Regions from separate parts of the Nocardia sp. NPDC058666 genome, predicted to be linked through region 2. Evidence: riboswitches for the same ligand, from Rfam matches in the RefSeq annotation. Region 2 holds a riboswitch; the other holds the start of a gene.
What was found. Region 2 has a riboswitch for S-adenosylmethionine ahead of ACFWVD_RS18325 (amino acid ABC transporter permease). Riboswitches for the same ligand answer to the same signal wherever they lie in the genome.

Region 1: another riboswitch for S-adenosylmethionine. It lies ahead of ACFWVD_RS06715 (aminotransferase class V-fold PLP-dependent enzyme); the one in region 2 lies ahead of ACFWVD_RS18325 (amino acid ABC transporter permease).

The regions. Positions count from the first base shown of each region.
Region 1 is NZ_JBHXRY010000002.1:38,923-44,602, reverse strand. It holds gene ACFWVD_RS06735 (YbaK/EbsC family protein) at 1-263, shown strand, start outside; gene ACFWVD_RS06730 (flavin reductase family protein) at 504-971, shown strand; gene ACFWVD_RS06725 (hypothetical protein) at 978-1,238, shown strand; gene ACFWVD_RS06720 (excalibur calcium-binding domain-containing protein) at 1,257-1,556, opposite strand; gene ACFWVD_RS06715 (aminotransferase class V-fold PLP-dependent enzyme) at 1,659-2,975, opposite strand; SAM riboswitch class IV at 3,015-3,129, opposite strand; gene ACFWVD_RS06710 (MarR family winged helix-turn-helix transcriptional regulator) at 3,344-3,778, shown strand; gene ACFWVD_RS06705 (Pls/PosA family non-ribosomal peptide synthetase) at 3,935-5,680, shown strand, end outside.
Region 2 is NZ_JBHXRY010000007.1:141,021-146,700, forward strand. It holds gene ACFWVD_RS18315 (ABC transporter substrate-binding protein) at 1-217, opposite strand, end outside; gene ACFWVD_RS18320 (amino acid ABC transporter ATP-binding protein) at 250-1,011, opposite strand; gene ACFWVD_RS18325 (amino acid ABC transporter permease) at 1,008-1,979, opposite strand; SAM riboswitch class I at 2,089-2,182, opposite strand; gene ACFWVD_RS18330 (hypothetical protein) at 2,469-3,173, shown strand; gene ACFWVD_RS18335 (glycosyltransferase) at 3,192-4,364, opposite strand; gene ACFWVD_RS18340 (LppM family (lipo)protein) at 4,366-5,121, opposite strand; gene ACFWVD_RS18345 (carotenoid biosynthesis protein) at 5,219-5,680, opposite strand, start outside.

The DNA of each region.
Region 1 (5,680 bases), on a different contig from region 2:
ACGTCGACCTCACCCGCACGGGCAAACGCCTCGAAGGCACCCTGACCCCCGCCCCCACGCCGTTGGTCGAACGCATCACCGGCCAACCCATCGACGGCACCGCGCCACTCGGCCATCCCACCAACCTTCCCACCTGGGTCGATACGGCGCTGGCCGCCCACTCCGAAGTCTGGGCGGCGGGTGGTCACCCGAACACGGTGTTCCGCACCAACTTCCGCGAACTGGTCCGTATCACGGCGGGTTTGCCGCTCGACCTGGACTGAAGTCGCGCGGCATTGAGCGCAGGCAGATCGAAAACCCGACGCCCCGATTGTCCCGGGCCTGTGCCCTGCGTTTTTACCGCGACCGCGACCACCCAGTCAGACCAATCGGACAACGCGGGCGCAGGAACGCGGGTTGGGCGGGCGTAAGTTGAAGCGGTGGGCGATGTACAACCTTCCGAGACCGGCCTGGTAGTTCCCGACGATCTGAGCGGGATCACCGCCGAGCAATACCGGGCCTCCATGCGCCATTATCCGGCCGGCGTCACCGTGGTGACCCTCGACGCCGACACCGGCCCCGTCGGCTTCACCGCCACCTCCTTCGCCTCCCTGTCGCTGGAACCACCCCTGGTCTCGTTCAACATCGCCCACACCTCGTCGAGCATCGACGCCCTGCGCGCCGCCGACTCCGTGGTCATCCATTTCCTGGGCGAACACCAACACGACCTGGCCCACCGCTTCTCCCGCACCGCCGCCGACCGCTTCACCGACCGCTCCCTGTGGACCACCCTCCCCACCGGCGAACCAGTCCTGCACGGCACCCCCATCTGGCTGCGCACCACCCTCCACAAACTCATAGACCTGGGCGACCACACCCTCGCCGTAGGCCTGGTAACCCGAGTCCACGACCAAACCGAAGAATCCCCCTCAGCCGCCCCGTTGCTGTACTACAACGGCAAATACCACCGCCCCACCCCCCTCGACACCTGAGAGTCCATGAGCGAGTTCCGCGTAACCGGCGTCTTCCCTGTCAGCTACAAACCGAACCCGTTCGTGACGGGCTATGCGATCGGCGACTTCCGTCAGGGCGACCACGTGGAACTCCGGCGGGGCGACGAGGTGATCGCCGACGGAACCCTCCAGTGGATCGAATTCCACCGATCATCCAGAGGCGAATACTCATTCACCTTTTCGGACACGATCTCCCAGCTCGTCCAGCCGGGCGATGTCGTGCACTCGACCTCGACCGCCGACTAGGCCGGAAGAACGACGAGACTATTTTTCGCAGGCGATGCCGTCCCCGTCTCGGTCCAAGCTGGATCTGTACCCCGGGTCGCCCCGGTGCAGCGGCGCGGCGCCGGCTGCTTTGGCCGCCTTGCAATTCGGGTAGTAGGCGCTGGCCGGCGCGGGTACTTCGGGTGCGGGGACGGGCGCAACACGTGGGGCAGGCACGTCAACGGTCGTGGTGGGCACAGGGACGATGACGGGCGGCGGAGGTGGCGCGAGCGTCGTGGACGGCACCACGGGGCCTGGCTCCTCCGAGTACCCGGCGCGGGCGATGGGCCGATCTCCCATGCGGGGATGCCGCCGAAACTGGCGTAATCGACCAATTCGCCTCGTCGAAATCAGTTTTCTGACTTTTGAGCGTCGAAGTGGTCGATTACGCCGGGTTGGCGGTTACCCGATCAAGCAGGGGGCCGCGCCTTCGGGGGAAGACGCGGTGAGGGGGCGGGTTTCGGGGGTGGGGTTCCAGTGGCCGTCGGTGGGGGCGTAGGTCCAGGTGGGGCCGGTGGCGACCAGGGTGGTGACGGCGTCGATCAGGCGGTCTACGTCGGCGGCGGTGGTGCCGAGGCCGATGCTGGCGCGCAGGGCGGCGTCCAGGCCCAGGCTTGCCAGGAGGGGGTGGGCGCAGAAGCGGCCGTCGCGGACGCCGATGGCGTGTTCGGCGGAGAGGTAGGCGGCTACCTGGCCGGGGGCGTAGTCGGCGACGGTGAAGGCGACGATGCCCACACAGTCGGGGCTGTCGGACCAGATGGTGACCAGGTCGACGCCGGGGATCGTGGACAGGCCGTCGCGGAGGCGGTCGGCCAGGAAGCGTTCGTGCGCAACGAGTTCGGTGGGGTCGATGGCGGCGAGTGCGTCGCAGGCGGCGGCGATGGCGGCCGCGCCCAACACATTCGGGGATCCGCCTTCGTGCCGCTGGGGTGCGCAGGCCCATTCCACTTCGGACACACCGACATTGCGCACCGCGCCACCGCCGGCCAGGTACGGCTCGCCCTGGTCCAGCCAGTCACGTCGACCCACGAGCACGCCCGAGCCGAACGGCGCGTACAGCTTGTGCCCGGAGAAGGCGAGATAGTCGATGCCGGTCTCGCGCAACGAGATCCGACGATGCGGCGCCAGCTGCGCGGCGTCGACGAGGATGCGCGCACCACACAGATGCGCGATCCGCGCGAGACGTTCCAGCGGCAGCACCTCACCGGTGACATTGGACGCGCCGGTCACCGCGAGCAGCGCGGCGGGCTTGCTGCACAGTTCGGCGACCACCCGCTGCACCGTCTCCTCGACGGTGGCACCGGCGCGCACGACCCGGCGACCGTGCTCGGTCCACGGCAGGAAGTTCGCGTGATGTTCGATATCGAGCACCACGGTCTCCCCCGGCACGCACCCGGCCAGCAGGTTCAGCGAATCGGTGGTGTTGCGCGTGAAGACGACGACCTGGTCGTCGTCGGCGTCGAGGAACCGGGCGACCGAGCCGCGCGAGGCCTCGTAGCACTCGGTGGAGATCCGCGACGCGTACCCGGCACCGCGGTGCACGCTGGCGTAGAACGGCAGCAGCTGCGAGATCCGGTCGGTGACCTGCTTCAACGCGGGCGCGCTGGCGGCGTAGTCGAAGTTGGCGTAGGTGCTCGTGCCGCCCTGCACGAGCGGAACGCGCAGGTCAGCGCCGGACACGGCGGCGATGGCACAGGTGGGGTCGATTACAGCAGTCATGACGAAATCCCGTCGGTTCAGGGACCCGCTCGAAGAGTTGGCCCGCGCTTGCCGCGTCCGATGCGGACGTCAGCCAGGTCGTCACCCGGAGCACCCCACCGCGGAGGAGGGTTGCCGACCAGCAAGCCGGGGCTGAACACTGGTACTCGTGACCTGCAACGAGAGTGACAGACGATCGCGGGACCTGTCAACCGTCAAGGCGTGAGTCACAGGAAGTGGGCGGTCGACACGTCGGGATCATCAGAATTTTCGAGATCGCGCGATTGCCCCGAGTTGCCTGGTCACGCCCACTTCTCAACCATCTGAAAACCCCATGATGGACACCCGAGATGATTGAGCGGCTCCACTATTTGCTAGAGTCCTCTCTCATGTCCACGAACACGAACTCCGTCCGCGGCCTGCCGCGCTACCCGGTGTACGCGCTCGGACGGCTCACCAAGGCGCTGCACGCCGAGATCGACGTGCCGTTGCGCGATCACTGGGTGCTCACCTTCATCGAGGAGAACGCCGACCTGACGCAGAAGAAAGTCGGCGACGCGCTCGGCATCGACCGCAGCGAAGTCGTGCGGCTGATCGATGCGTTGGAACGCGCCGACCTGGTCGAACGCACCCGCGACGGCAAGGATCGCCGCAAGTACCGACTGCGGATCACCGAGGCGGGGCGCAAGCAGTGCAAGCGCACCGACAAACTGATCGTCGAAGCCACCGCCCGAGTGCTGGACGGCCTCGACGAACAAGAACAGCGCACGCTGCACCGACTGGTGGTCACGGCGCTGGGCGAGTTGCCGGAATCGCCGTCGTGATCAGCGCCGACGGCACGCCGCACGCTGCCGTCGAGCAAGTCCCTCCGCGAGTACCGTTGGCATCTGGTGACCATCCCGTTTGCCCTCCGGTAACCCGCTCATGAAACAACAGACACCACCGATGGGGGTCAACCGATGAGAGGTGGACTGAGCACGATGCTCGAGCCACAGGTTCCGGCGGTTCTTCGCGACCCGCTGTTGCGCGCCGATCTCGCCGCGCCGCCGCGCACCCTGGTCGACATTCTGACCAGCACCGCGCTGGCACACCCGGACGCACCGGCGATCGACGACGGCGCGGTCGTGCTCACGTACATGGAGCTGATCGCCACGATCGAGGCCCGCATGGCCGAGCTGACCGAGGCGGGCGTGCGACCGGGCGACCGGGTCGGCGTGCGGATGCCGTCGGGTAGCGCGGCGCTGTACGTGACGATTCTGGCGGTGCTCTACTGCGGCGCGGCCTACGTGCCCGTCGACGCCGACGACCCGGAGGAACGCGCCAAGCTGGTCTTCGGCGAGGCGAAGGTGAGCGCGATCGCGACCGCCGACGGCATCGAGTCACAGACCACGGCCATGGGCGACCACGACTGGAACACCCTGCCGTCCCCCGACGACGACGCGTGGATCATCTTCACCTCCGGCTCCACCGGAACCCCGAAAGGTGTTGCGGTAACCCATCGCAACGCCGCCGCCTTCGTCGATGCCGAGGCGCGCCTGTTCCTGCAGCAGGCCCCGATCGGCCCCGGCGACCGCGTACTGGCCGGACTGTCGGTGGCCTTCGACGCCTCCTGCGAGGAAATGTGGCTGGCCTGGCGCAACGGCGCCTGCCTGGTCCCCGCCCCGCGCGACCTGGTGCGCACCGGCGCCGATCTGGGCCCGTGGCTGATGCGCCGCGAGATCAGCATCGTGTCGACGGTGCCGACGCTGGCCGCGACCTGGCCCGCGCAAGCACTGGAATCGGTGCGGCTGTTGATCTTTGGTGGGGAAGCGGTGCCGCCCGAGCTGGCCGAGCGCCTGGCGGGCCCCGAGCGTGAAGTGTGGAATACCTACGGGCCGACCGAGGCAACCGTCGTCGCGTGCGCCGCGCTGCTCACCGGCGAGATGCCCGTGCGAATCGGCCTTCCCCTCGACGGCTGGGACCTGACTGTTGTTGACCCGCAAGGCAACCCGGTAGCCGAAGGCGAAACCGGCGAACTCGTGATCGGCGGCGTCGGCCTGGCCCGCTACCTCGACCCCGCCAAGGACGCCGAAAAGTACGCACCCCTGCCCTCGCTGGGTTGGGAACGCGCTTATCGCAGTGGCGATTTGGTGCGCAACGACCGCGACGGCCTGATCTTCCTCGGCCGCGCCGACGATCAGATCAAGATCGGCGGCCGCCGCATCGAACTCGGCGAACTCGACAACGCACTGCAGCACCTACCCGGTGTCAGCGGCGCGGCTGCCGCTATCCGAACCACCAAGGCGGGCAACAAGATCCTGATCGGCTACCTCACCGGCGCCGGACCCGATTTCGACGTGAAGAAGGCCAGAGAGATTCTGGCCGAACAACTTCCGGCCCCGCTGGTCCCCCGCCTGGCGATCGTCGCCGACCTGCCGACCCGCACCTCCGGCAAAGTCGACCGCGACGCCCTGCCGTGGCCACTGCCTTCGACCGACGAGCCCGAGACGGGCCTGTCCGGCACCGCGGCCTGGGTGGCGGGCCTGTGGGACGCGATCCTCGGCGCCCAACCCACCGACCTGGACGCGGAATTCTTCGATCTGGGCGGCGGCTCCCTGTCGGCAGCCCAGCTCGTCGGCGCGCTGCGGGAGAAGTACCCGCACGTCACCGTCGCCGATCTCTACGACCATCCGCGCCTGGGTTCGCTGGTCGAACTCCTCGACGGCAGCGCCCCAGTGGCCGCGGTC
Region 2 (5,680 bases):
CACCGGTCACGATCAGCGTGCCGCGATCGCGAATCGCCTGCGGCACAGTCGCGGCGATCGCGTCGACCTTCGCCACGTGCACCCGGCCCTGCTGGGTGGGTGACAGGTCGAAGGTGACCGTGCCGGCCTGGACGGTTTCGGCCGTCTCGGGATCGGCGCACCCTGCGGTCAGCAGTGTCGCCGCCGAAATGATGCCGATCAGCGTGGAAAGTTTCATCAGTGTCGAAACCTGTTCGTGGGAAGGGACAGTCAGCGCACGCGCGACAGGAATGCCTGCGTGCGTGGATGTTCGGGATGATCGAGAACGGTCGCGGCGGCACCGCGTTCGACGATGCGGCCCTCGTCGAGGAACACCACCGTGTCGGCGACCTCACGAGCGAAACCGATTTCGTGAGTCACGATCACCAGCGCGGTGCCGGTGACAGCGAGATCGCGGATTACCGCGAGGACTTCGCCGACCAGTTCCGGGTCCAGCGCGGAGGTGGGCTCGTCGAACAGGATCAGGCGCGGTTTCAACGCCAGCGCACGCGCGATGGCCACGCGTTGCTGCTGCCCGCCCGACAGTCGACGCGGGTAGGCATCGGCGAAATCGGCAAGCCCCACCCGGTGTAGCAGGTGCTTCGCCTCGGCCACCACCTCGTCGCGCGGGCGTCCCTGCGACGAAACCGGTGCCAGCACAATGTTTTCCAGGGCGGTGAGATGCGGAAACAGGTTGAATTGCTGGAACACGAAACCGATCTGGCTGCGCTGAGCACGCACCGCACGATCGGGCAGCGGCCGCAGGATATCGCCGCGCTGCCGGTAGCCGATCAACTCACCGTCGACGTGCACCGTGCCCGCGTCCTGCGCTTCTAGATGATTGAGCACCCGCAGCAGCGTGGACTTGCCCGACCCGGACGGGCCGATCAGCGCGACCACTTCGCCGGTCCGCACCGCCAGGTCGATACCACGCAACACCTCGGTTCCGTTGTAGGACTTACGAATTCCTCGCGCCCGCACCGCAGTGGTCATCGGGTAGCTCCTCGGGGTGCGGCGGCGATCTCGGTCACCTTGGTGCGGACCTTCTGCCACGGTGTCGGCGGCAGCTCACGCTGCGCGCCCTTGGCGTAGTGGCGTTCGATGTAGAACTGGACGATCGTCAGCGCGGTGGTGAGCACGATGTACCAGGCGGTGGCCACCATCAGCAGCGGCACCACCCGACCGTTGCGGCCGAAGATCACCTGGACCTGGTAGAACAGCTCGGCGATCGCCATCACCGACACGATCGAGGTGCCCTTGAACAGGCTGATCACCTCATTGGCGGCATTGGGCAGGATCGAACGCATCGCCTGCGGGAGCACGATCGTGCGGAACTGTCGCCAGCGCGGAATGCCCAGTGCCGCAGCAGCTTCGAGCTGACCGCTGTCGACGGCGAGCAGGCCCGCCCGGATCAGTTCGGCCGAGTACGCCGCCTGATGCAGAGCCAACCCGATCACCGCCGCGGTGAAACCGCTGATCACGCCGTTGACTTCGAAATCGAAGAACGCGGGTCCGAACGGAATACCCACCGACAGACGGGGATACAGGTACGCGATGTTGAACCAGAACAGCAACTGCACGATCAGCGGAATCGACCGGAACGCCCAGATGTAGGTCCAGGCGATCACCCGCAGCACAGGATTGTTCGACACCCGCCCGATCGCCAGCAGCGTGCCGATCGCGAAACCGAGCACGGTGCCCCACAGGGTCAACTCGATGGTCACCCGCAGCGCGGCCAGCACCGATTTCGCGGTGAAATACTGGGCGAACGTGCCCCAGTCCCACCCCGGATTGGTGATCAGACCGTGCGCGAACTGGGCCACCAGCAGCAGTGCGACCGCGGCGACGACCCACCGCCACGGATGCCAGGAACCGGCGATCCGGGGCAGGTCGTTGTCGATGGGATCCGGCTCAGGGGGTGCGGTGTCGCCCGGCGGGGCGGTGACGGCGGACGCGGTCATGGGAGTCCTCAGCAGCACAGTGGAACGAGGTACGGCGACCTCCACCCGGCCAGCGACGGGTACGCGATCTGGCGGCGCTCAGGCCGGACAGGAAGTGTTCACAAGATCTCCTCCATCGAACCCGGCGGAAGCACCCACACCCTCGAACGGGCGGGTTGCTGCGACGTCATCGAGCCAGGTCTCTCGGTCGCTCTGGATGGTTGTGCCCCGGCCTTGCGGCCCGAGCTGAATCAGCATGCGGCACAGCCACGATGGTTCACAACGGTAGAAATCAGCGTGAGTGCAGGGGTTGGTGTCGGCACCGAGTCCGAGCACAATTGCCCCGGTTCGGTGTGGTCCACGACCCGCGAACACGAACCGTGGCGTGGCCGGTGGGTTCGCTGGGAGATTGCGACGCGCCGAACGGGCGGTCACTTCACCTGGGCGGAAATGGTCACCGGGCGGGGTAGCGTCGGGCTTCTCTGAGTCGATGAGGAGTTCGCCGTGATCATGCCGCGTCGTTCCACCGCACTGACCTCGCTGACGGCCTGCGCCGCCGCGCTGCTGCTGGCCGCGCCGTCGGCTGCCGCCGAACCCGCTGTTCCGGTGACGCCCGCCGTCACCAGGGACGCCACGCCCGCCGCCGGTCCCGCAGACCTGCTCGGCGCGTACCAGACGGTCGTCGAGACGCTGAAAGCCCTGGGTATCCAGCCGTTCCTCTACCCGACGGTCGCCCTGAACTGTTCGGGCGACGGCGCGGGCCTGGTCCCGGCCGTCGCGGGTGCGGTGCCGGGCCCGTGGCCTGCGAACACGCTCCCGATCCCCGGCCTGGACCTGTCCGCCGTGAAGTCCGGCCAGACGCTGTTCACGTTCCTGCCCTACGGCTTGGCCGCCGACACCGCCGCGACGAAAACCGCAGGCATGCAGGTGGCCTGGCTCAATATCAGCACCGGGCGCGGCGGTATGGAGTCGATGGGGTCGATCGCCGACATCGTCCGCGCGCTGGTCCCGCCCGAAGTCCCCGTGGAACTGCGCCCACTGGCCGAAACCGCCATCCGCGACTTCCTTTTCGCCGCGATTCCGGTCGGTGGCGTGCGAGCGGTCCCCGTCGACACCGGCAAAGGCACGGTCTTGGCCGCGGTATTCGGCACCGTGGACAACGCGGGCAAATCCTGCTTCTTCTTCCCGACCATCGGCATCACCGAGGTCGACTGAGACCTCGCCGCGTGACAATCAGGCCTGGCGGGCGATGGGGGTGTCGGGGGTGACCAGCGGGCGCTGTTTCCAGCGGAGGCGGCCAGCGCGGTGGCGGTGGTGGGAGCGGGTCCACAGGGTCAGGTAGTGGGCCACGCCTATCGGGTGGGCCAGGGCCGAGGCGATGTCGGGACCGGTGGGGGTGCGGCGGGTTTCGATGGTGCGGGCGGCAAGTCGGCTCGTGATCGCGGCCAGGTAGCCGAGTAGGCCGATGCGGCGGGTCTTACCGCGGCCGAACAGGGCGGCCAGGGGTGGCAGCCAATAGGCAAGGGCGGCAAGGATTCCGATGGCGGCACCGGTGTCGCGGCGGCCACCGTAGGCCGACCACAGCCACCGGGTGTAGCCGTCGGTGAGTTCGGTTGTGCCGGAGTACATTCGGGTGCTCGCGGCCGGGCCCGCGGCTACCAGGGCGGTGCGGTGACCTGCTCGACGCATGGCGCGTGCCAGGTCGAGATCCTCTGTGGCACTTGCCGCTACGGCCGCGTGACCGCCGCCCGCGCGGTACGCCTGTGCGTCGACGGCGAGGAACTGTCCGCAGGCGACGGCGGTGGACGGGCGCAGGCTGTGATTGGCGGGGCCGACCGGCAACGTCGAGGCCCATGACCACGCGAGCAGCGGCTGGACCAGGTGTTCGGTGATCGAACCCGCTTCCTGTACCGGCCACGCCGACACCAAACCTGCCCCGCGCCTGCGTAATTCGGTCACCGCTGCGGCGATGGCGTGGGGTGCCAGGCGCACGTCAGCATCGACGAAAACCAGGGCGGCCGCGTCGGTGCGCGCAGCCAGTCGGGCGCAGGCGGCGGCCTTGCCGGTCCAGCCGGGGGCGGGGTGGGCGGCCGAGCACAGCACGGTGAAGCGGGGGTCGTCGGCGATCGCGGCCAGTGCGGCGTCGTAGGTACCGTCGGTGGACGCGTCGTCCAGGATCAACACCGTCAACCGGGGGACGCCGGTTTGCGCGCGCAGGTCCGCGATCAGCGCGGGCAGGCGGTCGGCTTCGTCGCGGGCGGGAACACACACCGTGACCGGCTCGATCACGCCGGAACCCCCGCGCGGCAACGTGCGCAAAGTGACCAGGTTGTAGGCGGCGGTCGTCGCGCCCAGCGCGGCCAGACCGGTGCCCGCCCAGGTCAGGTAGCGGACCGCCGCGCCCATGTCAGCGACCCAGACGGCGACTGGAGATCTCGCGCCACATCTCCGACGGCGAGAAACCGCCGCGCGGCGCGTGCGGCGGGGCGGGGTTGCGATCGCGGAACGCCAGCCCGGCGATCAGCGCGGCCACCGCGAGGGTGATGCCGCCGACGATGCCCGCCCACCCCGCGAACGAGCGGGTGTTGGGGTCGGCGTACTTCACCTCCGCGCGCATGGTCGACACCTCGCCCGCGGGCAGCTTCCACGACACGGTGTTCTCGCTGTCGGTGGTTTCGCGGGTGCCGTTGGTCTTGGCCACGCGCGCCGGGAACGCCACCGAGAACTGCACGTCGGAACCGTGCGGCGGCACCGATTCCAGATCCACGCGACCCAGCAGACTCACCAGATCGCCGCTGCGCTGGAACTCGAGGGTGAACATGCCCTGCGTCTGATCCGACAGCCCGCCCAACTGGCCGACCTCGCCGAACGACAGATCGTCGAAGAACACCTGCGTGCCCACGAACCCGTCCTGGTTGTAGTTCTCCACCCGGACCTTCGACGCCAACTGGTCCGGCGCGGCCAACTGCGGACCCTTGTCCTCGGGCCCGGTCGGCACCACCGCGGCCACGATCCGGCCCGACACCCGGTCGTTGGAGGACACCCCCATCGACACCTGCACCCGCAGGCATCCGGCGAGCGCGGGCACCAGCAGTGCCAACAGCACGGCGACGGCCGCTACGCGCCGCACGGGCACGAAACGGCGAGGGGAGGAAGCGGGCATGTCGGCGACGGGACTCGGCTGCACGGTTGACATCGTGCCAGGCTCGAGCCGCCGCGTGCACACGACGGGCCCACCAGTGCCCATCGACCCCTGCCGATCAGGCGTTTTCGCGGGGAATCGCGGCACCTCGCGCGCGCCGGGCCGCCCACAGGCGCGCGAACAAGGGGATTCCGAGCACACCGAGTCCGACGAAACCCCACACCGCCGACGCCGGCAGGCCGAGAAACACCGCGTGCGCGAGAGTCGAACCGAGCCAGGTCCACCCGAACACCGCGACGGGGACGGCGACCGACCGATCGCGCGGCGGATTTCGGCGATCCAGGACCGTGAGCAGGCCGGCCATGAGCGTGGCCACCAAAGCCCAGCCCAGATAGTTGGTGCACGGAATCTGCGGCAACCCCGGCAACCCCGCATCGGTCACCGCCCACGTCCACTGGCCGTCGGCGACCATCTGCGGATCCAGAAACAGGTCCCAACCGACCGCGCCGAGGACGAACAGTCCGGCGCGCCGCGCATTCGAAGCCCTGGCTGTTCCGGGCGCACCGAACCGGGGCCCACC